Regions from separate parts of the uncultured Ligilactobacillus sp. genome, predicted to be linked through region 1. Evidence: predicted binding sites of a transcription regulator. Region 1 holds the regulator's gene; the other holds the start of a gene.
What was found. Region 1 encodes LexA, which represses DNA repair genes until DNA is damaged. Its sites were predicted from a motif close to CNAACANNTGTTNG; they were not measured.

Region 1 (5,758 bases):
ATCGATACAGATGTTTTGAGTGTGGCGGGAAGTCTAGAATTTCTGCACACATACTCTTTGATCCATGATGATCTACCTGAGATGGATAATGACGATCTGCGGCGGGGCAAACCGACAAATCATAAAGTTTTTGGTCAAGATATAGCGGTTTTAGCAGGCGATGCTCTCTTAACTGAGGCTTTTGGCTGGTTAGCTAAAACAAAGCTTACTCCCCAAAAACGGATTACCTTGGTAGCTGAACTTGCAAAAGCAGCGGGGGCAAATGGGATGGTCGCAGGCCAAACTGGCGATATCTTAGGTGAAAAGGCCACTTTGACCTTATCTGAGTTGATGCAAGTCCATAAAAATAAAACGGGACAATTGTTGGAATATGCTTGTTTTGCCGGTGCCATTTTAGGTGAAGCAACACCAAAACAAGAACAGGCATTAGTTACTTTTGGGCAAAAATTTGGTCTAGCCTTTCAGATCTATGACGATATTTTAGATGTGACGGCAACTACAGCCGAGTTGGGTAAGACAGCTAATAAGGATGTGGCGGAAAATAAAAATACTTATCCACGCCTTTTAGGGCTAAAAGGAGCTAAACAGGCACTAGCTGATACGTTAAAGCAAGCAAAAGATCAACTTGAGCTTTTGGATGAAAGTGGTCTTGAGACTTCTCTTTTGCGTCAAGTGCTAGAGTATTTTAAATTATAAGTAAGGATGTAAGTATGAAAAAAGAACGTGTAGATGTATTATTGGTCAAGCAGGGTCTATTCGAGACACGCGAACAAGCGAAACGTGCAGTTATGGCAGGTGAGATCTTAGGTGAAAATGAAGAACGATTGGATAAACCAGGTGAAAAGATCGATCCAAGTGTCAAATTACATTTTAAGGGGAAAAAGATGCCCTATGTTAGTCGTGGTGGTTTAAAGCTTGAAAAAGCGCTCAAAGTCTTTAAACTAAGTACCAAAAATAAAACAGTCCTTGATATCGGTTCATCTACGGGTGGCTTTACTGATGTTGCCTTACAAAAAGGTGCCAAGTTGAGTTATGCCCTCGATGTGGGAACTAATCAATTAGCTTGGAAGTTGCGTCAAGATCCGCGAGTCGTTGTAATGGAGAATACTAACTTTCGCTACAGTAAATTAGACGATTTTACTGCTGGACGCCCTGATTTTGCGACGATCGATGTTTCTTTTATTTCATTACAACTTATCTTGCCGACTTTACATGCGATCTTAGAGCCGGGCGGTGACGTGGTGGCTTTGATCAAGCCTCAATTTGAGGCGGGACGTGAAAAAGTTGGTAAGCACGGGATCGTTCGGGATGAAAAAGTCCATTTAGAAGTGATCCAAGAGTTGGTCGCTTTTGCTGTCAAAGCAGGATATGATGTTTTAGACCTTGATTTTTCACCGATCACGGGTGGTGAAGGAAATATTGAATTTTTAGTCCATTTGCGTGCAACATCAAAGACTGCAACGATCAGTGCTAATGTCGATCCAAGTGCAGTGATCAAACAAGCCCATCAAACATTACTTCATCAAAAAGATAAGTAGGTAGGAAGGATGATTTCTCAGTGAGAAAACAAGATAGACAACGAATTATTAAAAAAATGATCCAGGATAATGCGATTTATCGGCAAGAAGACTTTGTTAGTCTCCTTTTAGCTAAGGGAGTTGAAGTGACTCAAGCTACTATCTCACGTGATGTAAAAGAGATGCAGCTGATCAAAGTACCGACGCCAGATGGGTCGTATCGGTATAGTTTACCGACGACCAAGAAGGATAATACCGAAAAAAAACTAAGGAAAGTTTTGCGTGACGCCTATCTTGTTTCTGACTGTCACCGTGATCTATGTATGGTCAAAGTTTTGCCTGGTAATGGGCCAGCACTTTCGAGCTTGATCTCACAAATGAACTACGATGAAGTTTTTGCTACTTTAGGTGATGATGACACGATCATGCTCTTTGCACGTTCAAATGAAGATGCGTTGCAGATCGAGCGTAAATTATTGGCCTTGGTCGATGATAAATAGGACTTTTAGATTTTGGGAAAGGAAAAACTGTTACTTTTAGCAACAGCAGGAAAGTACTTTGTTACAAGAATTAATGATCCGTGATTTTGCAATTATTGAGCAGTTGACCGTTGATTTTGGAACGAATATGACGGTCTTGACTGGTGAAACTGGGGCTGGTAAGTCCATTATTATCGATGCTTTAGGGCTACTAGCAGGTGGACGTGGCTCGAGTGATTTTATTCGCAAGGGAGCTAATAAATCATTGCTCCAAGGACAATTTACTATCCCTAAAGCAACTCGAACATATGAGCTTTTAGATGAGTTTGGGATCGAATGTGAGGATGATGTTTTGATCTTACAACGCGATATTTATCGCAGTGGCAAAAATGTTTGCCGGATAAATGGCGTTTTGGTCAATCTAGGCACACTTCGGCAGGTGGGGCAAACATTGATCGATATCCATGGGCAAAATGAGCATCAAGAATTGATGGATCCTGAGCGTCATTTAGCCTTAGTTGATAATTATCAGCCTGAGATCCTAGCTAAATTGGCACAATACCAGACACTTTATGCAGATTATCGTCGTCTTTCTCATGCACTAGAGCAACGCGAGAAAAATGCGCATGAGTGGGCTCAAAGACTTGATATGTTACAATTTCAAGTTAATGAGATCAGTGAAGCGCAGTTACACGAGGGGGAAGAAGAAGAGCTCCAAGAACAAAAACGCCAATTAGATAATTATCAAACGATCCATCACGCTTTAGAGATGAGTTATCAAGTGCTAAATGGTGAAGAATTAGATGTGATGAGTGTTCTAGGTAATGTCATGAGCGAGTTAGAAGACGTGGCTGAGTTCAATTCTGAATTAGCAGCGATCTACGAAAAGGTTTCCGATGCTTTCTATAATCTGCAAGATGCAGCGCATGAAGTTTCAGGGCAATTAAGTGATCTGGAGTGGGATGAAGAATTATTAAATTCCATCGAAGCACGGCTCGAAACGATCCATCAACTCAAGCGTAAATATGGTGATTCGATCGAAACGATCCTAACTTATTACGATAAGATAAAACGAGAACTTGAAACGATGCAACAAAGCGATGAAAACTTAGAACAGCAAGTCGAACAGGTCAAAGAAGCTCACGCCAAGGCAAAAGAATTAGCACTAGAGATCAGTGAGTTACGCAAACAAACTGCTAAACGACTCGAAGCTGAGATCCATCAGCAATTGGGTGCACTTTATATGGATAAAGCTGTTTTTGAAGTACGTTTTTTACCAGAGAACGGACAATTGACTGAAAATGGTCTTGATCGGGTCGAATTTTACATTCAAACTAATCCTGGAGAAGAAATGGGGGCTTTAGCAAAGATCGCTTCTGGTGGTGAATTATCGCGGATCATGCTCGCACTAAAGACGATCTTTGCCCAAAATAAGGGTGTGACGAGTATTATTTTTGATGAGGTCGATACTGGAGTCAGTGGGCGCGTCGCACAAGCGATTGCTGAAAAAATCAGTCAGATCGCAACTAATTCGCAAGTGCTGTGTATCACCCACTTACCACAGGTCGCAGCTGTGGCAGACCACCATTATTTCATTGCTAAACATGTAGCTAATGGTCGGACTGAAACTTCGCTTACGATCTTAAATGATAAGGAACGGATCGAAGAATTAGCTCGAATGCTATCGGGTTCTTCGATCACGACTTTGACGCTAGAACATGCAGAAGAATTGTTAAAAATGGCTAAGGCAAGTAAATAGTTCTAAAAGATGCACTTTGAGGCATCTTTTTTTGAATAAAAAAACTAGAAGTCTGTAAACTCCTAGTCACTAAAATATTGACTTTAGATCATATCACGGTAGAGTCCGATGACTTTACCTAAAATTACGACATTATCCAAGATGATCGGATCCATCGTTTCATTTTCAGGTTGTAATCTAAAATATCCGTCTTCTTTGTAGAATCGCTTGCATGTTGCTTCATCGTCTTCGGTCATGGCGATCACGATATCACCATTATCAGCAGCAGATTGTTTTCTAACGATAACTTGATCACCATCTAAGATCCCAGCATCGATCATGCTTTCACCACGAATGTTCAACATGAACAAATCATTGGCATCACTTAAATTAGGGGGTAATGGAAAATAATCAGTTGTTTCTTCAACAGTTAAGATCGGCATCCCTGCGGTCACAGTTCCAACGACTGGGATCTCATTTAAAGTGGTCTTGATCCCCAAGGCTTCTAGACCAGCTGGGGTAACTTCCATTGCCCGCGGCTTGGTAGGATCTTTTTTGAGAAAGCCTTTCTTAGTTAAGCGTGCTAAATGACCGTGTACAGTTGAGGTCGAAGAAAGTGAGACTGCTTGACAGATCTCTCGCACAGTCGGTGGATAACCTTTGCTCTCAACTGTATTGTAGATAAAACGCAAAATGTTTAGCTGTCTTTTTTCGGATGCTTTTGTCATTTTGAACACCTCAATACATTTTTATAGAGTAATTATAACATAGAAAACCAACAGTTACAAACAAGCGTTTGCTTTAGTGGAGGGAGGAAATAACTGTTAAGCAAAATATATTAAAATGTAATCAAACGCGATATAATATCTACAAAAAAGATAAAATGTGAGGTAGATATTATGGCGATATTAAAACCAAAAGAAATGGCTGAAAGATTGATTCTATTCATCAGATTTGAGGTGATAATTGCTTTCTGTAATAACTGTAGTGCAAAATTACGAAAATTTATTTATTGTCGGGGAATGACGCCGGAGTAGCTGACATCTCCATGTCTACAGTAGCTCCCGACATTATCTGCTCGTGAGTGATGAAAGTCTTGTCATAAGGCTTACCATCGATTTTTACCGAGCGGATATATATGTTTTCTTTGCTGACATCAGGAGCATTAACGGTAAATATTTTGCCGTTGTCAAGATGCAGTTGCATCTTTTTAAATAGCGGAGTTCCCAACTCATATATCCCATTTACGGGATTGACCGGATAGAAGCCCATTGCCGAGAATACAAACCAGGCCGACATCTGTCCGCAATCCTCATTGCCGCACAGACCTGCAGGAGTCGTATTGTAAAGCTGCTCGATTATTTCTGAAGCATATTTCTGAGTTAAATCGGGACGTCCGACATTGTTGTACATATACACTACATGATGGCTGGGCTCATTTCCATGAGCATATTGGCCGATCATGCCGGTGCTGAATATCGGGAGTGAGTCATTGGGTGAAGGATTGTAGGTCATCATGCTGTCGAGTTTTTCTTTAAAGCGGTCTTTCCCTCCGACAAGGTCAATGAGTCCGTCAATATCATGTTGTACCGACCAGAAATACTGCCACCCATTGCTCTCACAGATATCTTCAGTATAATCGTCGGGGTTGAAACCGTCAAGAAAATCTCCTTTAGAGTCGCGAGGCTGCATGAAAGATGTCGCAGGATTGTATACGTTTACATAATTGCCTGAGCGTCGGTAGAATTCGTCAGCGACATCCTTACGCCCCATCGTTTCAGCCATAAGAGCTATGCAGTAATCATCGAATGCATATTCGAGTGTTTTCGAAAGCGACCAATTCTCTTCTCCTTCGATATGGCGGGCGGCATGGGCGGAACTCTGCAATCAGGCATTGGAGCAGAACGGACACGCGGAGCGCGTAGACCATCGCAGTTATGAACGGCAGGGGATAGACCAGATACCCACCGTCCATTTAGGCGTTGCCGCTTCCGCTATGGAGAAGCGCGGCATCCGCACCGAGC
Region 2 (5,758 bases), on a different contig from region 1:
CTGTTGTTTTGAAATAAAGTTTTCCATCAACTTGATCTCCTCTCATACTTCCGCAATTATATCATAAAACCGATCGAATATGTCTGTTCAACTGTAACACTTAAAAATATTTACAAAATTACTAAAAAACCACAAGTGCAATTGAGATCACACTTGTGGTTTAGCATAACTATTATTGTGTTGCTTTAGCTGCTTTTTTAGCTGCTTTTTCACGCGCATTTGTTTCTAAGATACGTTTGCGTAAACGAATGTTTTCTGGCGTGATCTCCAACAATTCATCTTCATTCAAGAATTCAAGCGATTCTTCCAATGTCAAATGTGTTGGTTTCTTGATCGTTGCTGTTTGGTCCTTGTTAGAAGAACGGACGTTGGTCATGTTCTTACCCTTAGTGATATTAACTGAGATATCACGTTCACGTGAAGATTGACCTACGATCATCCCTTCATAAACTTCTGTACCTGGATCAACGTAGATCGTACCACGACCTTCGACCCCCATGATCGCATAAGTCGTTGCTTTACCTTGGTTGATCGAAACCAAAGCACCGTTACGACGACCAGGTTCCCAGTTGCGAATGACTGGTTTGTATTCAGCAAATGTGTGGTTTAAGATACCATAACCACGTGTCATGGAAAGAAATTGGGAATCATAACCGATCAAACCACGTGTTGGAGTTGAGAATACCAAACGTGTTTGACCATTCAAACCAGTTTCCATGTTCAACATTTCACCTTTACGTTGAGCCATTGAGTCGATAACAGAACCGGAGTATTCATCAGGTGTATCGATGATCACACTTTCAAATGGTTCACATAATTGGCCATCGATCTCACGGTAAATAACCTTAGGACGAGATACAGCCAATTCAAAACCTTCACGGCGTAACATTTCGATCAAGATCGACAAGTGTAACTCCCCACGACCAGAAACAGTCCATGCATCTGGAGAATCAGTATCTTCGACCTTCAAAGAAACGTCCGTGTGCAATTGCATCTTCAAACGATCTTCTAATTTACGTGCAGTAACTTTGTCACCATCACGACCAACAAATGGAGAATCATTTGTCATAAAAGTCATTTGCAATGTAGGTGGGTCGATCCGCAATAATGGCAATGCTTCAGGATGATCAGCTGGGCAAACTGTTTCCCCAACGAAGATATCATCCATCCCTGAAACAGCGATCAAGTCACCTGCTTTAGCTTCTTGGATCTCAAGCCGTTTCAAGCCAAAGAAACCAAAGAGTTTAGTTACACGGAAGTTCTTTTGTGTACCATCAAGCTTCATAACTGTAACTTGATCACCCACTTTGATCTTACCGCGGAAGACACGACCAATACCGATACGACCTACGAAATCATCGTAGTCAAGCATTGCAACTTGGAATTGCAATGGTTCATCAGCATTATCTTTTGGAGCTGGAATAGCATCTAAGATCGTGTTGAAGATCGGATCCATTGTGTGTTCTTGTTTAGCTGGGTCAGAGTCAAAAGAAGATGTCCCGTTCATCGCAGATGCATAGATAACTGGGAATTCAAGTTGTTCTTCATCAGCACCAAGTTCGATAAAGAGATCTAACACTTCATCAACAACTTCTTCTGGGCGAGCACCTGGACGGTCGATCTTATTGATCACGACTACTGGTGTCAAGTGTTGTTCTAAAGCTTTTTTCAACACGAAACGTGTTTGTGGCATCGTTCCTTCAAACGCATCCACGATAAGTAAAACACCATCGACCATTTTCATGATACGTTCCACTTCCCCACCAAAGTCGGCGTGTCCTGGTGTATCTAAGATGTTGATCTGTTTACCGTTATATTTTACCGCTGTGTTTTTGGAAAGGATCGTGATCCCACGTTCCTTTTCAATATCATTTGAGTCCATCGCACGATCGCCGATGTCGGTGTGTTCATCAAGCGTATCTGATTGTTTCAATAATTCGTTAACTAATGTTGTCTTACCATGGTCAACGTGGGCAATGATCGCAACATTACGAATATCATCACGTGTTTTCAAAGTTGTTTCTTCCTTTCAAAATCTACTGCTTGAGAAATGCCCCTTCAATTCAATAACCCTAACGGCCTATCGACTTTGAATGTCATGAAAAAATTATCTCATTTTCAAGAACCCACATAAAAAAACTGTGACTTAGTGCCACAGTTTCAAGCTAACGCTTACGCATCAGCTTGATAATATCGTTCTTAGCATTTTTCGTCGCTACTAATACATCATTTGATGATAGCACATCTAATTCACTATCGTCAATGCTTTTTACGCTTAAACCATGCGCTTTTGCCAATATCTTTCCGGCTGCATGATCCCAAGGATGAAGATGGGAGCAATAGCCTATCGTTTTACCGGTCAAAACATGGATAAAACCGATCCCCGCACTGCCATAGACTCGGATCCCCATACTTTTTTTTGCAACTTGCGCAATATTGCGGTAATTATGAACTAGCATCCGACCACTGACATCGAATAATCCTTGCTCAAGGGAAAGATCAGGCACTTGTGGCAATCGATCAGTATTGCAAAAAACGCCACTTTCTGGTCCGCCCCAATAGAGTTTATCGTTGATCACATCGAGAATATAGCCCAATTTTTCATGGCCGTTTTCATAAACTGCTAGCATACTTGCAAAATGGTCTTTTTGTTTCACAAAATTCAATGTTCCATCCAACGGGTCAATGATCCAAACTAAGCCTTGGTAGGTTGCTAGATCTTGGTCATGATCACCTTCTTCGCCTAAAACACGCGAATTAGGAAAAGTCTGCTTGATCTGAGTGACTAAATATTTTTCAACTTGCTTATCGATATTAGTTACTAGATCGGTGCGTCCACTTTTTTTTGCAACTTGTAGTTCTTTCTCACAGCCAGCAAGCAACTGACACCGAACTTCTTTGAACCAATCTTGCACACTAGCATTGATCTTTTTCCAATCAGTCACCACCATCAACTCTTTTCTTTAAATTTTACTCGTTTTCCAGTCGTTGTCTTAGCCAGCTTAACTGCTTTGTAAATACTGATCCCTGAAGCTTGCTCAAAATCTCGATCAAGTTGTTTTTGAGTCATGATCGCTGGCTCCATTTGCAAAAATTTTTTATGCTTAGCTAAAAACTCTTCGCGCTCGATCCCAGTAGTATAAACTTTCTCAACTGCTTCGTAAAATTCACTTGCAGTAATGATCTCTGCGGTCGTCCACTCAGGTAATAGTGGGTATTCAAAATTTTCACTGATCTTCATCTTAAACCTCACCTTTATCATTGTTTACGTAAATTTTCTAATTCAGCTAAAACGTTTTGCTTTACTTCCATATACTGTGTCGTTTCTTCTTCTGAGAGCGTCAATTTTGTCAAAACAGCTACTCCCTGTTTCGATAAAACAACAGGTTCACTGACCGCGATCTTTTGCTTAGCAAATTCGATCTCATGGGTCAAGGGGACTAAGATCGGGTGATTGAAAAACAATGCTCGACAGATCCGTTGTAAACACAAAACTGTTACGACTTGCTTTGCTTGTAGCGCTTTAGCTTGGTAATCTTTAGCGATCTCGTCTAATTTTGTCTGCCCAAATAAACTATTATCTTGTGCAACGATCCCTAACACCGAATTACCTGCGATCTGTGCGCGACTCCAAGCGATAAAAGCCTCGTCTTGCGTTCCGATAACATTAGCGTAGATCGGATCGCTCCCAATATCCAACCGTTCGCCCAACAAGCGGGCAACTGTTTCAGAAAGCCCCATCGTGCCTAAACCGAAGACATTATTAGCGGGTAAACCTGAAAAGCGCAAGGCAGAATAGACCCACAAATGATCATGGGGCAAGACCACACAGATCTTACCCCTAAAACCATTAGCCATTGCTTGATTGATCACCAGTTGGACCCAGCGACGTTGCGCATTTTCTCCCTCAGCCTCAACATAATCTTTAGGGGGTGTTCCCAATAAGATCAGCTGTAATTCATCCCATTTTGGGTGTGCAGTTGCTTCCAATCTAAAATTATCAGCAAAATCTGAACTTTCGACTAATGAAACAACTTGTGCAGTAGATGTTTCATTGATCTGAAACCAAAAACATTTTAAATGCTCATCGTGTAAGATACATGTCTGTAAAAATAACTGCAGTTCAGGGTTTTCCCCACAAATCATTATATTATTATCCATTTGAATCCCCCACTTTTCATCTTGCCGAAATGCTATCTCTTTTGAACCGCCACGATACAAAAGTAAAAGTATATCTCTTTTAATGTCAAAACGCAAACGTACTTTCGCAAACAATTAAAATTCTCTTTAATTATAGCACAATAATTTCTAGCCTTATCTAACAATAATGTAACAGCTATCATGGTATTGTCACGAAAACGTTACGCTAAAAAGCTGAAAACTTTTTCCTAAAATGTGCTAAAATCAAGGTAGATGACAAATGAAGGGATGATTATTTTTGATCACTATGCATGATATTATCCGCGAAGGGCACCCAACTTTGCGGGCACGAGCAGAAAAATTTACGTTTCCATTGACCGATGAAGAAAAGCAAACCGCTCAAAAAATGATGGAATTTTTGGAAAACAGTCAAGAACCTGAGATCGCAGAAAAGTATAACCTCCGCGCCGGTGTTGGATTAGCAGCACCTCAGATCGATATATCTAAACGGATGACCGCGGTCCTAGTTCCTGGTGAAGAAGGTCAAGAACCGCTTTTTAAGCACATTTTGATCAATCCAACGATCTTGAGCGAATCAGTTCAAATGGCTGCTCTAACAGAAGGTGAAGGGTGCCTTTCTGTTGACCGTGAGATCCCAGGCTATGTTCCACGCCATGCTCGGATCAAATTGCGCTGGTATGATCTAGATGGTAACGAGCACGTTGAACGCTTACGAGACTATGTTGCGATCGTAGTTCAACACGAGATCGACCACTTGAATGGTATCTTGTTCTTTGATCACATCAATAAAGAAAATCCATTTGCTGCCTCCAAAGACTTGATCTTACTTTAAAAAAGACTGTGAATGCCAAGGACCCCAACATGTTTTTACATCATGTTGGGGTCCCTCGTTATTTACAGCCTCTTTAGTTATTTTGTTCTAATGTATTCATATCATTGACATATTCAACAGTCGCCTTATTAACTAGATATGAAACGTCAATGTGCAAGATATCATCTTTCAACCAGATATCGGAGACCACAAAAGCTCTATTTTGCTGATATCCCTTGATCCCTTGCGCTTTAGCTTGCACTGCTAGTTGTCGTTCGAGCTGTTTTTTTAGATCATTTAGATCAGCAATAGTTAAATTTTTAACTTCAAGTTGATACTCAAAAGCCATGACTCCCTTGCCCCAAACATCTGAGATCAAAGTTGAATCCGCTAAACTTTCATTTAACAGCTTTAAATTTGTTAAACTTTCCTCCATTGCCGAATCTGTCAGTTTTTGACTGTCGAGCTGGATCAATTTTAAAGCTTTCTTTCGGCGATATCGCTGAAAAATAAAGGCTAATGTTCCGATAATGACCACTCCAATGATCAAATATAAAAATTCCATAACTTCACCTACTTGTTCACTCTTTGATTATATACCAAATTTAGACAAACTAGCATTATTGGACACCTAAACTTAAAAGTATCTTAGCCTTTATCTTAGCTGTGACCTTGTTTGGTCTTTCATCTGACGTGTTTGATCAACTTTATATACTTAGTTTGTAAACTATGGTAAAATAGGTTTAATTATTGTGTAAACAATCCCTGTTCGGAAGTTTATTTTTG

Region 2: Q9Q35_RS09735 (lactate dehydrogenase) is a predicted target of LexA. The motif match lies at 4,255-4,268, and genes of this name have one in related genera.

What each region holds. Positions count from the first base shown of each region.
Region 1 is NZ_CAQLEL010000131.1:21,562-27,319, forward strand. It holds gene Q9Q35_RS09605 (polyprenyl synthetase family protein) at 1-696, shown strand, start outside; gene Q9Q35_RS09610 (TlyA family RNA methyltransferase) at 711-1,538, shown strand; gene Q9Q35_RS09615 (arginine repressor) at 1,559-2,017, shown strand; gene recN (DNA repair protein RecN) at 2,076-3,755, shown strand; gene lexA (transcriptional repressor LexA) at 3,839-4,462, opposite strand; gene Q9Q35_RS09630 (glycoside hydrolase family 92 protein) at 4,740-5,621, opposite strand; partial or broken gene Q9Q35_RS09635 (MobA/MobL family protein) at 5,593-5,758, shown strand, end outside.
Region 2 is NZ_CAQLEL010000134.1:9,250-15,007, reverse strand. It holds gene Q9Q35_RS09755 (DUF1507 family protein) at 1-27, opposite strand, end outside; gene typA (translational GTPase TypA) at 173-2,014, opposite strand; gene Q9Q35_RS09745 (inositol monophosphatase family protein) at 2,166-2,951, opposite strand; gene Q9Q35_RS09740 (UPF0223 family protein) at 2,951-3,241, opposite strand; gene Q9Q35_RS09735 (lactate dehydrogenase) at 3,259-4,161, opposite strand; gene def (peptide deformylase) at 4,439-4,993, shown strand; gene Q9Q35_RS09725 (P35 family lipoprotein) at 5,067-5,537, opposite strand.